3 regions of the Kitasatospora sp. Ki12 genome follow, and region 2 is predicted to be linked to each of the others. Evidence: riboswitches for the same ligand, from Rfam matches in the RefSeq annotation. Region 2 holds a riboswitch; each other region holds the start of a gene.
What was found. Region 2 has a riboswitch for S-adenosylmethionine ahead of thrC (threonine synthase). Riboswitches for the same ligand answer to the same signal wherever they lie in the genome.

Region 1: linked by a shared signal. The riboswitch ahead of ACYP53_RS16935 (aminotransferase class V-fold PLP-dependent enzyme) and the one ahead of thrC (threonine synthase) in region 2 are both predicted to bind S-adenosylmethionine.
Region 3: linked by a shared signal. The riboswitch ahead of ACYP53_RS24865 (IclR family transcriptional regulator) and the one ahead of thrC (threonine synthase) in region 2 are both predicted to bind S-adenosylmethionine.

Annotation. Positions count from the first base shown of each region.
Region 1 is NZ_BAAIHT010000001.1:3,826,066-3,831,960, reverse strand. Features, by position in the region: gene ACYP53_RS16955 (NYN domain-containing protein) at 61-1,371, opposite strand; gene ACYP53_RS16950 (hypothetical protein) at 1,712-1,975, opposite strand; gene ACYP53_RS16945 (rhomboid family intramembrane serine protease) at 2,177-2,959, shown strand; gene ACYP53_RS16940 (Lrp/AsnC family transcriptional regulator) at 3,001-3,282, shown strand; gene ACYP53_RS16935 (aminotransferase class V-fold PLP-dependent enzyme) at 3,316-4,728, opposite strand; SAM riboswitch class IV at 4,779-4,897, opposite strand; gene trpD (anthranilate phosphoribosyltransferase) at 5,144-5,895, opposite strand, start outside.
Region 2 is NZ_BAAIHT010000001.1:1,555,921-1,561,815, reverse strand. Features, by position in the region: gene ACYP53_RS06710 (alpha,alpha-trehalose-phosphate synthase (UDP-forming)) at 1-979, opposite strand, end outside; gene ACYP53_RS06705 (glucosyl-3-phosphoglycerate synthase) at 1,038-2,063, opposite strand; SAM riboswitch class I at 2,211-2,345, shown strand; gene thrC (threonine synthase) at 2,362-3,642, shown strand; gene ACYP53_RS06695 (MoaD/ThiS family protein) at 3,684-3,962, shown strand; gene ACYP53_RS06690 (cold-shock protein) at 4,513-4,716, shown strand; gene groL (chaperonin GroEL) at 5,039-5,895, shown strand, end outside.
Region 3 is NZ_BAAIHT010000002.1:1,685,349-1,691,243, forward strand. Features, by position in the region: gene ACYP53_RS24855 (helix-turn-helix domain-containing protein) at 1-1,280, opposite strand, end outside; gene ACYP53_RS24860 (threonine/serine exporter family protein) at 1,605-2,858, shown strand; gene ACYP53_RS24865 (IclR family transcriptional regulator) at 2,912-3,625, opposite strand; SAM riboswitch class I at 3,826-3,967, opposite strand; gene ACYP53_RS24870 (lanthionine synthetase C family protein) at 4,271-5,515, shown strand; gene ACYP53_RS24875 (LuxR C-terminal-related transcriptional regulator) at 5,623-5,895, opposite strand, start outside.

The DNA of each region.
Region 1 (5,895 bases), 2.3 Mb from region 2:
GGGACCCGCACACCATCGCGGAAACGACGCTGACCAGGCCGCATTCCGCCCGGTCCGCACTCAGGGCCGCGACAGCCGGTTCAGCAGCAGCACCGAGGCCACCGGGCGCGCGCCCGCCTTCCGCACGCCCTCCGCGACCTCCCGGTCGGCCGAGACCACGACCACCGGACGGCCCTGCGGCTCGGCCCGCACCAGACGGCGGATCAGCTCGTCCGCCGTCTCCCCGGTCCGGCTGAACCGCACCCGGACCCCGCGCGGCGGCGCCATGATCACCGGGACGTCCAGGTCCTGCCCGTCGAACACACAGGTGACCTCCGCCTGCGTGCGCTGGGCCAGCATCGCCAGCCCGCCCAGCAGCCGGATCCGCTGCTGCTCCAGCGGCAGCGTCGGATAGCCGGTCTTGGTCACGTTGTAGCCGTCCACCACCAGGTGCACCTGCGGGATCGCCAGCAGCTGGTCCAGCAGCGCCGGGTCGTCCTCGGCCAGCCCGCGCCGCGCCACGTCGTGCGGCGAGGCCGCCCCCGGCACCACCGCCTCCACCAGGTCCGCCGGGCGGATCTGGGAGACCGGCAGCGCCAGCTCCCGCTGCAGCCCCTGGGCCGACTGCAGCACGGTGTCCAGCAGCAGCCGCAGCCGCATGTCCTCGACGCTGCGCCCCTCGCGGGCCGACCGCTTGCCCTGCTCGGCCGCGTTCTCCAGCTCGGAGACCCGGTGCCTGAGCCGCCGCGCCTCGGTCTCGGCCGCGCCGCGCTCGGCCGCGCCCTGGGCCTTCACGGCCTCCAGCTCCCCGACCACCCGGCGCGTCTCGGCCTGCGCCCGGCGGGTGTCGCTCTCCAGCGACCGCACCTTCTTGCGCAGCGACTCGGCCTCCCGCCGGACGCCCTCGAACTCCGCGCGCTGCCGCTCCAGGTCCGCCCGCGCGGCGGAGCGCACCTCGGCCAGCTCGGCCTGCAGCTTCTCCACCAGCCGGGCCGCCTCCGCGACCGCGTCCTCGGCCCCGGCCCGCTCGGCCTCCTCGCCGGCCTCGGCGACCAGCCGGCTCCAGCCCGCCGAGCGCACCAGGTAGGCCGCGGCCGCGACGTCCATCGGATCGGCGGCGCCCGGGACACTGCCCGACTCCAGCGCCCGCACCAGGTCCGGCTGCCCCAGCCGCAGCCGCTCCGCTATCCGCACCCGGAACGCCGGCTCCGCCTCCAGCGCGGCCGCCAGCGCGGTGGCCGCGTACTTGGCCCGCCGCGCGGGGGTGAACTTCACGTACTGACGCAGGCTCTGCGGGAGCTCGCCCGGCGGCAGTCCGCCCAGCGCGTCCGAGGCCAGCCCGACCACCCGCCGGCGCACCCCCTCGGGCAGCGGCCGGTCCAGCTTCTCCACGACCCGCTCCGGCTCGGAGCCGGCGGCGTGCTCGACGTCCCCGGAGGCCGGGACCTCCGCTGCACCCTCGACACTCCCGGCGCCCTCGGACCCGACGGCTCCGGACGCGGCGCTCCCCGCCGGGCCCGTCCCGGCCTCCGGCGCCTGCGCAGCGGGCCGAAGCCCCTGCGCTTCGCCGGGCTCCTTCGCTGCGTCCACCACGTCCTCGGCTCCGATCCTGTTCTCCGGCGGGGTACGGCCGCGACCGCCCCCTGTCGTCACGCTCCGTACGTCTTGTTCTCTGTCATTGTCCCGTGCGGCGGACGGGCGCGCCGCGCACCGCCCGCCGAAGCTGCGGGGGTCAGCCCTGCTCGGCCGGGGCCTCCACGCCCTCGGCGCCCGGACGGGCCACCAGTTCGACCTGGTCCACGGCGTTGCACCAGCGGCAGCGCACCGACTCGACGGTCTCGCTCAGCACCTCGGTCTCCTCGACCTTGGAGTCGCCGGCCAGGTCGAAGTGCAGGAACTCGGTCACCCGCGCGGTGCGGGTCACGTCGAACCGGGTGAGGTTTCCGCACAGGGTGCAGCGCCAGCGCGTCTCGGCGGTCAGAGCGGGGACGGTCATCGGGGGTCCTCTCGGGTGGTCCCTTCGTGGGCTAGGCGCTCCCCCCGGAGCCCCGGCATCGGCGGCGGGAGGCGGGATTGCCCGCCCCAAGCCTATTGCCTGGGGCAACCACCACGACCACCGGTCAGCGGAATAGCGGGGCTAGTCCACCTGCCGTAAACCGCCGTGTCACCTGCGGCGCCCGGAGGGATGCTTGGCCGCATGGCGCTCGCGGCCCCCGACCACACCGCCGAGCGGGGCGGCCGGCCGGACGCGCCCGCCCCGGCGGTCACCTACGCCCTGATCGCGGTCAACACCCTGGTCTTCCTGCTCGGCCCGGCCGCCGGCCTCAATCCGCTGTACGGCACCGGCCAGGCCCGGGTCTGCGCGGAGCAGCGGTACGAACAGCGCTGGGGCGCCGTCCCGGCCGAACTGCTGAGCGGACGGACGCTGACCGCCGAACAGCTGGCCGAGGCCCCCGACCCCGTCCCCGGCTGCCCGGCCGCCCCGACCCCGGGCAAGCACCCGGCGCTGTCCGCCCTCACCGGCCTCTTCCTGCACGCCGGCTGGCTGCACCTGCTGGGCAACCTGCTCTTCCTCCACGTCTTCGGCCCCACCGTCGAACGCCGGCTGGGCCGGGCCCGGTACGCCGTCTTCTACCTGGCCGCCGGCAGTCTGGCCGCGTACGGCTTCGCGCTCGCCGAGGCGCACTCGCCGGACTCGACCCGGGTGCTCATCGGGGCCTCCGGCGCGATCTCCGGCGTCCTGGGCGCCTATCTGCGCTTCCACCCCCGGGCCCGGGTGACGACCCTCGTCCCGCTGCTGCTCTTCCTGCCGCTGCGCTTCCCGGCCTGGCTGGTGCTGGGCCTCTGGTTCGCGCTGCAGTGGTGGTCGGTGCACTCGGCGGGCCCGGGGGTGGCCTACCTGGTCCACGTGATCGGCTTCTCGGCCGGCTTCCTCTACGCCTGCACCGTGGTCCGCCACCCCCCGCGACGACCCGGCTGACGCCCGATACGCTGGCGGCACCTCACAAAGGAGCCCGAACAGTGATCACCGCCATCGTCCTGATCAAGACCAGTGTCGACCGCATCCCGGAGATCGCCGAGGCCATCGCTTCCATCGAGGGGGTCAGCGAGGTGTACTCGGTGACCGGCGGCTACGACCTGGTGGCGATGGTCCGGGTGCGCCGTCACGACGACCTGGCCGAGGTCATCCCCGGCCGGCTCAACAAGGTCCCGGGCGTGGCGCACACCGAGACCCAGATCGCCTTCCGCACCTACTCCCAGCACGACCTGGAAGCCGCCTTCGCCCTCGGCCTGGACGAGTAGTGACGACCGGCACCGACCGGCGGGGAGCCCGGCTCAGCCCTCCCGGCGCGTGTCGGCCACACAACGGCCGCCCTCGTTGCGGTAGTTCCACGCCGCGCCGTCCGTGACCAGCTCGCGGACGGCGGTCAGGAAGCGGTCGACGTGCTCGTCCGGAGTCCCGGCCCCGAAGCTCACCCGGATCGCGTTCAGGCTGCGCTCGCCCGGCAGCGACGGCTCCGGCGCGCCGCACTCGGACGGGGCCACGTCCTCGTCCCCGAGCAGGGTCCGCACCAGCGGGTGGGCGCAGAACAGGCCGTCGCGCACCCCGATGCCGTACTCGGCGGACAGCGCGGCCGAGAAGTGCGAGCTGTTCCAGCCCCGGACGACGAAGGACAGCACGCCGACCCGCGCCGAGCCCTCCCCGAACAGGTTGAGCACCTTGACCTGCGGGATCTCCGCCAGCCCCGCGGTCAGCCGGTCGACCAGCTGCCGTTCCCGGGCCTCCAGCGCGTCGAAGCCCGCCTCGCCCAGCGCCCGGCAGGCGGAGGCGATCGCGTAGGCGCCGATGACGTTCGGCGAACCGGCCTCGTGCCGGGCCGGTCCGGTGTGCCACTGCACGGCCACCGAGCCGTCCGTCTCCCGGGCCACCGTGCGGGTCGCCCCGCCGCCGGCCAGGTACGGTTCCGCCTCGTCCAGCCAGTCCGCCCGGCCGGCCAGCACCCCGGCGCCGAACGGCGCGTAGATCTTGTGGCCGGAGAAGGCGATCCAGTCGACGTCCAGTTCGCGCACCGAGACCCGGTGGTGCGGGGCCAGCTGGGCGGCGTCCAGGACCACCCGGGCGCCGTGCCGGTGCGCGGTCGCGGTCAGCTCGGCCACCGGCCAGAGCTCGCCGGTCACGTTGGAGGCGCCGGTGACGCACAGCAGCTTCGGGCCCTCGGGCGCCCCGGCGAGCGCCGCGTCCAGGGCGGCCACCGCCTCGGCCCGCGAACGCGGCGCGCGCAGGTAGGTGACGGCCAGTCCGGCGTGCGCCCAGGGCAGCAGCGAGGCGTGGTGCTCGGTCTCGAAGGCGAACACCCGGGTGCCGGCCGGGACGGCGGAGGCCAGCAGGTTGAGCGAGTCGGTGGTGGCCCGGGTGAAGACCACCTGGTCGCCCTCGCGCAGGTCGAGGAACTCGCCGACGGTGCGGCGGCTCTGCTCGAACAGGTCGGTGGAGAGCTGCGAGAGGTACCCGGCACCGCGGTGCACGCTGCCGTAGTACGGGGCGTAGGCGGCGACGTCGTCCCACACCCGCTGCAGCGCGGGCGAACTGGCCGCGTAGTCGAGCGCCGCGTAGCCGACCTTCTCACCGTTGACGAGCGGGACCTGGACGTCGGCACCGAGGACGGCGAGCGGGGTGCCCGGGAGGGGTCGCGCGGAGCGCGCCGAAAGAAGGGTGGCGGCGGGAGACGGGTGGGCGGAAGTCGACATGAGGATGCACTCCTTCGAGGTCTGGGACCCCGGGAGTGTCAGTCGTCGGGCGTCCGCGCTTGTCGCACGGACGGCATGCCGTGACGACCCGGTCCTCACCCAGGGCACCCCGCCACGGACGGAGGGTTGCCGGACAGCGAGCTGGGGCTTTGCGCTGTCACTCATGACCTGCCGAAGACTCTAGGTCGCGTCCGCCGGGTGGTCAAACAGGCATCCACCATCCGGACGGCGCCTTCGCCCGCTCGCCTCCGGGGCGCTCCGACCCGGCGCCGACGCTCGTCGCTCCGGCGCTCGTCCCTCGCTTGTCGCTCCTCAACTTTCGGCACCGGCGCGCCCCTTCGGCTCGGGGCGGCCCCTTCGGCTCAGAGCACGGAAGCCCGCACCGGCGTACCGGTACGGGCTCCCGACTGCCGTCTCAGCCGCGGGTGGTGGCGTCCGACCAGCGGCGCAACAGCTCCTGCGCGGCGCCCGAGTCGATGGCCTCCGCGGCCCGCACCATGCCCGCCGCGAGCTGCTCCGCCAGCGGTGCCTCGCCCAGGTCGAGCGCGACCAGCGCCGCCGCCGTGTTCAGCAGGACGGCGTCCCGCACCGGCCCGCGCTCCCCCGCCAGCAGACGGCGCGCGACCTCGGCGTTGTACGCCGGGTCCCCGCCGCGCAGCGCCTCGATGCCGACCAGCTCGATGCCGACGTCCCGCGGGTCGAAGGAGGTCTCGGTGACCACCCCGTCGCGCACCACCCACACCCGCGAGGTGGTGGCGGTGGTCAGCTCGTCCAGTCCGTCGTCGCCGCGGAAGACCAGCGCGGTCGAGCCGCGCCGGGCGAGGACGCCGGCGATCAGCCCGGCGAGCCGGGTGTCGAAGCAGCCGACGGCGTGGGAGGTGACCTTGGCCGGGTTGGTCAGCGGGCCGAGGAGGTTGAACGCGGTCGGCACCCCGAGGTCACGCCGGGCGGTGGCCGCGTGCCGCATCGAGGGGTGGAACTTCGCCGCGAAGCAGAAGGTGAGCCCGACCTCCTCGGCCACCTCGGCGACCCGCCGGGCGGACAGGTCCAGTGCGATGCCGAGCTTCTCCAGCACGTCGGAGGACCCGCTGGACGAGGAGGCGGCCCGGTTGCCGTGCTTGACCACCTTGGCGCCGGCCGCCGCGGCGACGATCGCCGACATCGTGG
Region 2 (5,895 bases):
GCCACTCGGGGCGGGTGCGGAGCAGGTGCCGGTAGGCCAGGAGGCCGCGGACGATGTTCTTGCTCAGCTCGGTGCGGTCGACCCGGACGATGGTGCGGCGGTCGCCGACGGCCGTACGGAGGGTGGCGAGGCGTTCGTCGACGTCGGGGCGGTGGGCGCGTTCGCGGAGGAAGTCGGCGTCGGCGCCGAGGGCGTGGACGCCGAGGTGGGTGGTGCGGCCCTCGTGGGTGACGGTGAGGGCCTCGTGGCCGACGGTGGCGCCGAGGAGGTCTTCGCAGCAGGCGGCGAAGGCGCGGGCCCAGCGTTCGGTGAGGAAGCCGGCCCGGTCGGCGCCCAGGATGCCGGTGAGGACGGCGCGGGCGACGTCGTCGGGGAGCAGCCGGTAGTACTCGGGCGGGGCCCAGGGGGTGTGCGAGAAGTGGCCGATCCGCAGGTCGGGGCGGGCTTCGCGGAGGAGGGCCGGGGTGAGGGACAGGTGGTAGTCCTGGACGAGGACGGCGGCGTTCGGGGCGGCTTCGGCGGCCAGGGCGTTCGCGAAGGCTTCGTTGTAGGCCTGGTAGGCGGCCCATTCGGTGCGGAAGTCGGCGTCGAAGGCGGGTGCGGTGGGGGTCGCGTAGAGCAGGTGGTGGACGAACCAGAGGGTGGAGTTGGCGACGCCGTTGTAGGCGCGGGTGAAGGTCTCGGGGTCGATGTCCAGCATCCGGACGGCCTGTCCGCCGACGTCGTGGCCGGCCAGGTCGAGGCGGCCGTTCGGCGCTTCCGCGGCGGCTCTGCGGTCCGCGTCGCCGAGGGCGGCGCAGACCCAGACGGCGTTCGGGTCGTCGATCGCGGAGAGCCCGGAGACCAGGCCCCCGCCGCCGCGCCGCAGGGTCAGCGTGCCGTCGTCGGCGGTGCTGAACGACACCGGTCCCCGGTTGGACGCCACCAGGACGGGGGCGGTGCCGGTCGCACTCGAACGTTCGGTCGTGAGATCGCCCATGGTTGGGATGTTGCCGGGGGCCCGGCGTGGCAAACCCGTCGACGGGGCCGTGAACCCGTCAATGTCGGGTGGCGTACTCGGGGACGGTGTGCATCGGGGGGCGTTCCAGGGCGGTGATGTCGTAGGTGCGGGGGGTGAAGATCGGGGTCCCGCCGTCGGTGGGCCGGGGCTCCGGGTCGCGGGTGAACTGGGTGAGGTGCGGGCGGACCAGGTCGGCGGAGGCCTTGAGCCGGTGGGCCCGGTCGAGGCGTTCGAGAGCGGTGCGGTAGATGGTGGCGGCCATCCGGCCGAGGGCCTGGCCGTCCTGGTGGCGGTGGTGCCGGACGCCGACGTCCACCTGGGCCAGGGCGTCCAGGCCGACCAGCTCCAGGGCGTCGACCAGCAGGCCGAGTTCGACGCCGTAGCCGGTGGGGAAGGGCAGCCGTTCGAGCAGGGAGCGGCGGGCCGCGTACTCGCCGCCGAGGGGTTGGACGAAACCGGCGAGTTCCGGCCAGTGGAGGTTGAGGAGGGGGCGGGCGACGAGTTCGGTGACGCGGCCGCCGCCGGCCGGGACGATGACGCCGCTGTCCGTCTCGAGGGGGCGGTCGTACATGGCCTTGACCAGCTGGATGGACTCGTCGGTCAGCAGTGGGCCGACGATCCCGGAGACGAAGGCCGGGTCGAACTCGCGCAGGTCGGCGTCCACGAAGCAGACGATGTCGCCGCGGGTGACCAGCAGCGAGCGCCAGAGCACCTCGCCCTTGCCGGGGGCGGCGGGCAGCCGGGGCAGGATGGCGTCGCGGTGCTCGACCCGGGCGCCGGCCTCGGCGGCGACGGCGGCGGTGGCGTCGGTGGAGCCGGAGTCGACCACGACGAGTTCGTCGACGAGCGGGAGGCGTTCCATCAGCTCGCGGCGGACGGTGCGGACGATGTCGCCGACGGTGGCCTCCTCGTCCAGGGCGGGGAGGACGACGCTGACCGTGCGCCCGGTGCGTTCCTTGGCGTCGAGAAGGGTGCGGACCGGCCGGTCCGCCGCGCTCCAGGACCGGCGGCGTAGCCAGGACGCCGCCTGCGGGAGGAGCTCGGGGGTCGGTTCGGCGGGCACGGAAGTCTCCTCGGCGGGTCGGGTGGGACGGGTCATCTCGCGTGGCGGACGGTCCCGTTCAGGAATGACGCCTTCGGATACAGTCTTCGTACAGCGGTCGGACCTTCGCACGCCGGGGTCACCGTTGAGCGCCACCACAATTTCACAAGCTCATCCAGAGGGACTGAGGGAACGGCCCGTTGACGTCCCGGCAACCTTCTCGCTCGGCTGTCGTCACAGGCCCCGGCGGGACAGGTGCCAATTCCGGCCTGTGGCGCGACCGTGCCACGGGGAAGATGAGGAGAGAGGCCTCGCCATCATGGCTATCGACACCGTCGCACCTGTTTCCGTGGACCTCGGCCCCGCCACCGCCCTGTCCTGTCGGGAGTGCGGCACCCGTTTCCCGCTCGGTCCCAGCTTCGCGTGCCTGGAGTGCTTCGGCCCGCTGGAGATCGCCTACGACTTCGGCAGCGAGGGCGCCGAGGAGTTGCGCAAGCGGATCGAGGCCGGTCCGGCGTCCGTCTGGCGCTACGCGCCGCTGCTGCCCGTCCCGGCCGACGTCGCCTCCAAGCCCAACCTGAACCCGGGCTGGACCCCGCTGGTGAAGGCGGACAACCTGGGCCGGGAGCTCGGCTTCACCGCCCAGCTGCACATCAAGGACGACTCCGGGAACCCGACGCACTCCTTCAAGGACCGGGTGGTGGCCTGCGCGATCGAGGCCGCCCGGGCCTTCGGCTACACGACGCTCTCCTGCTCCTCCACCGGCAACCTGGCCGGCGCGGTGGGCGCGGCGGCCGCCCGGGCCGGGTTCCGGTCCTGCGTGTTCATCCCGCACGACCTGGAGCAGGGCAAGGTCGTCATGGCCGGGGTGTACGGCGGCGAGCTGGTCGGCATCGAGGGCAACTACGACGACGTGAACCGCTTCTGCTCGGAGCTGATCGGGGACCCGGCCGGCGAGGGCTGGGGCTTCGTCAACGTCAACCTTCGGCCGTACTACGGCGAGGGCTCCAAGACGCTGGCGTACGAGATCTGCGAGCAGCTCGGCTGGCGGCTGCCGGAGCAGATCGTGATCCCGATCGCCTCGGGCTCGCAGCTGACGAAGATCGACAAGGGGCTGCAGGAGCTGATCAAGCTCGGCCTGGTCGAGGACCGGCCGTACCGGGTCTTCGGCGCCCAGGCCGAGGGCTGCTCGCCGGTGTCGGCGGCCTTCAAGGCGGGCCGGGACGTGATCAAGCCGGTCAAGCCGGACACCATCGCCAAGTCGCTGGCGATCGGCAACCCGGCCGACGGCCCGTACGTGCTGGACATCGCCCGTCGGACCGGCGGCGCGGTGGAGGACGTCACGGACGCGGAGGTCGTGGCGGCGATCCGGCTGCTGGCGCGGACCGAGGGCATCTTCGCGGAGACCGCGGGCGGGGTGACCGTCGGCGTGCTGAAGAAGCTGGTCGAGACCGGGCAGCTGGATCCGGCCAAGGAGACCGTCGCGATCAACACCGGTGACGGCCTGAAGACCCTGGACGCCGTCTCCGACGCCGGGATGACCGCCGTCATCCGCCCGACGCTGGACTCCTTCCGCGCCGCCGGCCTCGTGTCCGCCTGAACCACCCCGCCCCGCAAGGCCCCACCCCCGCAAGGAGAGCCATGAGCGCCAACGTCCGCATCCCCACCATCCTGCGCACCTACACCGGCGGCGCCGCCGAGGTGAGCGCCGAGGGCACCACCCTGGCCGAGGTCATCGCCGACCTGGAGCGGAACCACCCGGGCATCGCCGCCCGCATCCTGGACGACACCGGCAAGCTGCGCCGCTTCGTCAACGTCTACGTGAACGACGACGACGTGCGCTTCGCCGAGGGCCTGGCGACCGAGATCAAGGACGGCGTCGGCGTCTCGATCATTCCGGCGGTGGCCGGCGGCTGCTGAGCCGCGAACTCCCGCCATTCGGCCGCCCGCGCGTACGGAATTCCGATCTCCGTACCCGCGGGCGGCCGGTTGCATTCCGGCTGGAATATTTTCGAATGGAGTCGGAGTAGAGTGTCGCTCGACTGGGAACAGGGGTTCCCTCTCGGCCCGGCGGCAGGACCGGGCGAGGTTCCGTCGGAGGACGTCCGGCCGGTGAGACCGGTCCGTGAAACATGTCAGGCCGATGTCAGAATTACCGCGGGGATTTGAGTAATTCGTCCGCTATGCCCGGCGTGAAATGCCGAGATCTTCCCGATTCAACCCGTCCTGTCCCCTGCCGTCGCAGCGGAATTACCGGCGGTTGACCCTGTTGCAGAGGGCTTCGGTCCGGATACATTCAGCGGCGGTCGACGCAATCACCCGCTCACCGGAAGCCGTACGGCGACCCGCGCGGAGGGCTGCGGCGTGCACGGCTGCGCCCAGGGGGGGTTCCCCGGGCCGGCCTTCAACCAACCCGGGCCCGCGACCTGCGGGCACGTGAAGGGCCAGCACAGCACAAGGGGAGTTCGGAATGGCTCAGGGCACCGTCAAGTGGTTCAACGCGGAGAAGGGCTACGGCTTCATCGCGGTCGACGGTGGTGCGGACGTCTTCGTCCACTACAGCGCGATCCAGATGGACGGCTACCGCACCCTCGAGGAGGGCCAGCGGGTCGAGTTCGAGATCTCCCAGGGACAGAAGGGCCCGCAGGCGGACATGGTTCGCGCGGCGGTCTGACCCCTTCCGACTCCAGGAGCTCGGCCCGGCCCACCGCTGGTGACCACTCGCTTCTCGACGGGCCCGTACGACACGTGTCGTACGGGCCCGTCGGCGTTCCCGGGCGGTCCCAGCGGGGGCTCGCGGGTTGGCGATTGGGCTTGCACTCGACCACCGTGAGTGCTAATCATTGGCGTTAGCACTCACAGCGTGAGAGTGACAGCGGACCGGGTCGGTGAGGCCCCCGGGAGCGGTAGGGGAAAAGACCCCCGCACACCAGGGCCGTCCGTCGCGGGCACCCCTTGGTCCGAGCAGTCGACCGTGTCCCGGAGGACCACTTCTGATGGCCAAGATCATCGCCTTTGATGAGGAAGCTCGCCGCGGCCTTGAGCGTGGCATGAACCAGCTCGCCGACGCCGTGAAGGTCACGCTCGGCCCCAAGGGCCGCAACGTCGTGCTGGAGAAGAAGTGGGGCGCCCCCACGATCACCAACGACGGTGTCTCCATCGCCAAGGAGATCGAGCTCGAGGACCCGTACGAGAAGATCGGTGCGGAGCTCGTCAAGGAGGTCGCCAAGAAGACGGACGACGTCGCGGGTGACGGCACCACCACCGCCACCGTGCTCGCCCAGGCCCTGGTTCGCGAGGGTCTGCGCAACGTCGCCGCCGGCGCCAACCCGATGGCCCTGAAGCGCGGCATCGAGAAGGCCGTCGCCGCCGTCTCCGACCAGCTGCTGGCCCAGGCCAAGGACGTGGAGACCAAGGAGCAGATCGCCTCCACCGCCTCCATCTCCGCCGCCGACACCCAGATCGGCGAGCTCATCGCCGAGGCCATGGACAAGGTCGGCAAGGAAGGCGTCATCACCGTCGAGGAGAGCAACACCTTCGGTCTGGAGCTCGAGCTCACCGAGGGCATGCGCTTCGACAAGGGCTACATCTCGGCCTACTTCGCCACCGACCTGGAGCGGATGGAGGCGACGTTCGAGGACCCGTACATCCTCATCGCCAACTCCAAGATCGGCTCGGTCAAGGACCTGCTCCCGCTGCTGGAGAAGGTCATGCAGAGCGGCAAGCCGCTCGTCATCATCGCCGAGGACGTCGAGGGCGAGGCCCTGTCGACCCTGGTCGTGAACAAGATCCGCGGCACCTTCAAGTCCGTCGCCGTCAAGGCCCCGGGCTTCGGCGACCGCCGTAAGGCCAT
Region 3 (5,895 bases), on a different contig from region 2:
AGCGGCACGTCCCCGGCCGCGGCCAGCCGCAGCCCCGGCTCCTCCCGGACGAGGCGCCGGCAGAGGTTGAGCACCGTGAACCGCACGCCGTCCCGGGCGGGCACGCTGCGGATCAGTCCGCGCGACAGCAGCTCGTGCACCGTCGCGAGGCAGGTCTGCAGGGCCCAGCCGCTGCGGACCACCGCGTCCTCCCCGGACCAGTCCCCCGGCCCGTCCACCAGGACCTCCAGCAGGGCGCGCTGGCGTTCCGTCAGCCGGCGGATCGCCGGCTCCACCTCGTCCCGGACGTCACCGCGCGCGCCGTACACCAGCGGCGGCGCCGCCAGGGTGAACGGGACGGCCGCCAGCCGGTCCACCAGCTGGCCGGGGGACTGCACCAGCGCCCAGCCCGCCGCGCGCTCCAGCGCGCCCGGCAGGCCGTCGAGGTGGCGGCAGAGCTCCGCGACGGCGGGCGCCTCGGAGCGCTCCAGGGTGTAGCCGGGGCGCAGCCGGCACAGGTGCGAGAGCAGCAGCCGGACGGCTCCGACCTGCGCCAGCGCCTCCGGATCGGCGTCGAGTTCGGGCGCCGGGACGGGCAGCGGCGCGAGCGGGATGACCTGGCAGCCGGGCAGCGGCCGGGCTTCCCGGGCGGTGATCAGCACCCGCAGCCCGGGGCAGTGGTGGAACAGCGCGTCCAGCTGTCCGGTGTCCACTCCGCCGTCGGCGCCGTCCAGCACCAGCAGGGCGGGGCGGTCGCCGATCTCCCGGACGAGCTCGTCCGCCCGGCCGCGCCAGGGGTGCGCGCCGCCGCCGCACTCCACCCACCGCACCGACCAGCGGGCGGCCAGGTGCACCCGCCGGGCCACCTCCAGGGCGAGCCGGGTCTTGCCCACCCCGCCGAGGCCCACCAGCGAGACCAGCCGGTCCCCGTGCACGGCGAAGGCGTCGACCAGGACCTCGGTCTCCATCTCCCGGCCGACGATCGCCCCGCGCGCCACCGGCGGGGCGGCCGGCACCGGCAGCGCCACCGGATCGTCGCCGAGCGGGTGCCGGCGGGCGGACTCCTCGAAGTCCGTCCGGCTGCGGCCCTCCAGCCGCAGCGCGTCCGCCAGCAGCCGCACGGTCTCGTTGCGGGGCCGGCGGACCCGGCCGGCCTCCATGTCCCGGATCGCCCGCACGCTCAGGGTGGCGTGGTCGGCCAGGCACTGCTGGGTCAGCCCGATCCGCTCGCGCCGTACCCGCAGCAGCTCTCCGAAGCCCGCCGCCGTCCTCACCGCTTGCACCGACTGCCCGCTGTCCATGCCTCGTCTGCCCTTCCGTGGTTCGGACACTCACTGGAGGCCCGGTCCGGCGGCGTGAGCACCGGGCACCCGTACGGCCCGTGGTCCGGCCGTACGGGACCCGGTGGTCAGGCTGTGGCCTCCGAACCGGTTCCCTCCGGTTCCCGATGCTCCAGGCTCGGCGTCTACGCGCGATCAACGGCCGATCACCGGCCCCACCCGCGACCTTCACGCCTGCCCCACATCCCGTGCGGGGCCCTCCGGAAACGGGGGCACGGCCGGGAGGGAAGCGGACGGACCGGGGCACAGGCGGACCGAAGCGGGCGGGGTGGGACGATACCTGCCATGTCCAGAAAGTCTCCGCCGGTCCGGGACGCCGCCGCCCCGCCCGATCCGCTCCGCCGTCTGCTGCTCGACCTGGGGGAAGCCCTGCTCGGCGGTGGTCTGCCCGTCCACGAGGTGGAGGAGGAACTCCGCGGACTGGGCCGGGCGCTGGGGGCGCCGGAGGTACGGGTCGCCGCGCTGACCAACGGCCTGTTCGTCGCGCTGACCGCCGACGAGGGCACCCGGTTCCAGCCGGTGGGCGCCGCGCTTCGCTTCGAGCAGACGGCGGACGTCCTGCACCTGGTGCACCGGCTGCGGGCGGGCGAGCTGGACGGACCCCGGGCGCTCGCCGAACTGGACCGGATCCGGCGGGCGCCGGCCCGCTGGCCCGGCTGGGTGGCGGACCTCGGGGCGCTGCCCGTCGGGGTCGGGGTCTGCCTGTTCCTGCAGCCGGCGGCGGCCAACGTGCTGGCGGCCGGGCTCGGCTCGCTGATCGTGGTGGGGCTGACCGTGCTCGCGCGGCGCCTGCCGTACCTGCGGCCGCTGCTGCCCGTCACCGCCGGGTTCCTGGTGGCGCTGCTGGTCCTGTCGCTGGCCCGCGCCTCCCTGCTGGACGGCCCCCTGCGGACGATCGTGGCCACCCTGGCGATCCTGCTGCCGGGCGGGCTGCTGGTCACCGGCCTGTCGGAGATCGCCGCGGGCGCGGCCAGCGCGGGGACCGCCCGGCTGGTGTCCGGCGCGGTGCAACTGGCGCTCTTCCTGGCCGGGGTGGCGGCGGCCGCGACGGCGATCGGCCTGCCGGCCGCCGCGCTGGCCAACGTCCAGGTGGCGAAACCGAGCTGGTGGGTGATCGGGCTGGGGCTGGCGGTCGCGGTGGCCGGAGTGGTGGTCAACGTCCACGCCCCGCCCGCGGCCGTCCCGTGGATCGTCGTGGTGATCGCGGTGAGCGTGACCGTCCAGGTGGTGGTGGGATCGGTGCACGGCGCGGCCATCGGCGGCCTGGCCGGGGCGGTCTCGGCGGCGGTCGCGGCGACCCTGGTGCACTGGCTGCCCGGCGGCCCGCTCTGGCAGGTGCTCTACCTGCCGGCGTTCTGGATCGTGGTGCCGGGCTCCTTCGGCCTGCTGAACACCGCGCAGATCGAGGTCGGGAACGGCGCCCAGTCGGTGCTGGCGGCCGTCTCGGCGGTGTTCGGGGTGTCGATCGGCACCCTGATCGGCGCCGTGGTCAGCCGGATCCCCCGCCCCTCCTTCGCCGTCGCCCGGCCCCGGACCTGAACCGGGCGGCGCGACGGCGAGTTTCGGGCGGGGGCGGGGAGGGGCGGGGCCGGTCAGGGGTGGCGCAGCGCCTCGGTGAGCCGGGTGGCCGCCTCCATGACGGCCTGGGACAGCTGGGCGCCGGGGTGGCGGGTGAGCCGTTCGATCGGGCCGGACACCGAGACCGCGGCCACCACCCGGTTGGACGGACCCCGGACCGGCGCGGAGACCGAGGCCACCCCGAGCTCGCGCTCGCCGATCGACTGCGCCCAGCCGCGCCGCCGGACGCCGCTCAACGCGGTGGCGGTGAAACGGGCGCCCTGGAGGCCCCGGTGGAGCCGCTCCGGCTCCTCCCAGGCCAGCAGCACCTGGGCGGCCGAGCCGACCTTCATCGGGAAGGTGATGCCCACCGGGACGGTGTCCCGCAGACCAGAAAGCCGCTCGGCGGCGGCCACGCAGATCCGGACCTCGCCCTGCCGCCGGTAGAGCTGGGCACTCTCCCCGGTGACGTCCCGCAGGTGGGTCAGGACCGAGCCGGCGGCGGCCAGCAGCCGGTCCTCGCCGGCGGCCGCCGAGAGTTCGGAGAGCCGGGGGCCGAGGACGAAGCGTCCCTGCAGGTCCCGGGAGACCAGCCGGTGGTGTTCGAGCGCGACCGCGAGCCGGTGGGCGGTGGGCCGGGCCAGGCCGGTGGCGGCGACGAGCCCGGCCAGGGTCGCGGGACCGGCCTCCAGGGTGCCGAGGATCGAGGTGACCTTGTCGAGCACGCCGACGCCACTCGTGTTCTGCATGGGATGGGTACTCCGTCTCAAGTCCCGTGAGCGGCGGGTGGGTCCGGCTCACGGAGGCTCCACGCGGGGAGCCTGGGGGGTGGTCAGCGCGGACGGGCCGGGGAAGTCGGCCGAGAGCCTGCGCCGGGCACGAGACGGGTACGCGAAAGGGCCGGGGCGGGAAGCGCCCGGGCGAAGGACAGCACAGAGAGCACCGTGTCTCCTCATCTTTCCCGCGCCACAGTGGCGACAGGCCGGAGTTGGCACTGACCCGGACGGCACGGCGCGTACTTCGGACGCCGGGTCGAACGGGGAGTTGCCGGGGCTTCGTAGGGCCGGTCCCTCCACCCCTCTGGATGATTCGCCAGGAACCATACAAGATTCCCCGGCCCGCCCGCCAAACCTTTGCCCCGGCCCCACGCCCGGCCCGCGAGCCGAAGGGGCGCGCCGACGACCGGCACTTCCCCCACCCCGGTTGGCACGAAGGTGGCGGATCGGGGCCGTCGACCCCGCGGACGGCGGGTGGCAGGGTCGGAAGCAGCCCGCGACCGGCGGGATCCACTGCAGGCAGGGGGGCACCCATGACGACGACATCCGACACCCGGGCGGCCGCCGGACCGGGCGCGGGCGGCCCCCGGCCGCGGACCGCGGGCTGAGGCGGGCACCGTGGACGACCGCTCCGAGCGCCACCGCCTCACCGACCCGCCGCGCCACCACGCCCCCGCCCGCGCCGAGCGCCCGGACGGACGGTTCACCGCCACCACCGAGCGCAACTCCACACCTCCGCACGAGAGTTGGCCGAAGGCCCCGGCGTCGGACACCGAGGCCTGGCGCCCGGTACTGGACTCGCTGGCGGACGGCATCCTGGCGACGGCCACGCCCGACCGGACGGACCGTCTCTTCCCAAGTGACGTCCAGCAGTTCGACCCCGGCCACGGCGGACTCGGCCTCGCCTACGGCGCGGCCGGCGTGCTGTACGCGCTGCACGCCTGCGGCCGCCCAGCCCCGGCCGAGCACGTCGACTGGCTGGTGGCCCGCGCCGCCGCCGCGCCGGACCTGCCGCCCGGACTGTACGACGGGCTGACCGGCATCGCCTGGGCGCTGGCCCGGCTGGGCCGGCGGGAGGCGGCCTGCGCGATGATCGAGCGGGTGATCGCCGCCGAGCCGCCGGCCGACCCCGGGCTCGGCTCCGGACGGGCCGGCCTCGCGCTCGGACTGCTCGACCTGGCCGAGGCGGTCGGCCGGCGCGGCCTCGCCACCTGGGCACTGGCGCTCGGACACGAGCTGGCCCGGGAGGAGCCCGCGCCACGGCTGCGCGGTCCGCTGGACGGCTGGAGCGGGCAGGCCGCGCTGTTCCTGCGGCTGCACGGGCACACCGGCGACCCGGGCTGGCTCACGGCGGCCGAGACGGCGCTGGGCCGCGAACTCGACGGCGCAGACATCGGCGACGGGATGCTCGTCCTGGTCGAGGACCGCTACCGCCGCAAGCTCCCGTACCTGGCGGCGGGCGGTGTCGGCACCGCGGGCCTGATCGCCGAACTGGCCCTGCGCACCGGCCCGGACCGGCTGCCCGCCCGGTTAGCCGAGGCGCTGGCGGCCGCCGCACTCTTCTGCCGGCCTGACCCGGTCACCGCGCCCGACCTTGTCGCCGCGCCCGGCCTGTTCGAGGGCCGGGCCGGGCTGCTGCTGCACCTGCTGCGGACCGGGCACCCGGCCGAGGCCGACCGCCAGCTGCGCCTGCTGGAGTCGCAGGTGATGAACCACCGGGGTGGCCCGGCATCCCCGGGCGGCCGCTCGATGCGGCTCTCGGCCGACCTCGCCACCGGCGCCGCCGGGATCCTGACCGCCCTGCACGAGGCGGTGCTCGGCCCGGTGCCGCTGCCCGGCCTCACGGACTTCCCCCGGCCCTGACGGCGCCCGGGACCGACCGCCCAGTCGACGACGTCGCTGCCCGCCGGCCCCACCCGGCGGGCAGCCGCCCGTCCCGGCTCATCCCCCGCCCCGCGCGCCCGCCGGTGTCAGCAGGGCGCCGTGGCGTCCGCCGGGAAGGTCAGCCCCTCCCGCTCGGCCAGCACCCCGGCCTGGAACCGGCTCTGCGCGCCGAGCCGCTGCAGCAGCTCGGCGATGTGGCGCCGGCAGGTGCGGGTCGACATGCCCAGCCGGCGCGCGATCGTGTCGTCCTTCTCCCCCGCCGCGAGGAGCACGGCGATCACGTCCTCCACGTCGCGGGACACCGTACGGACCGCGGTCTGCGCGGTGTCGTACGGAACGGCCTGGCTCCACTCGTGCTC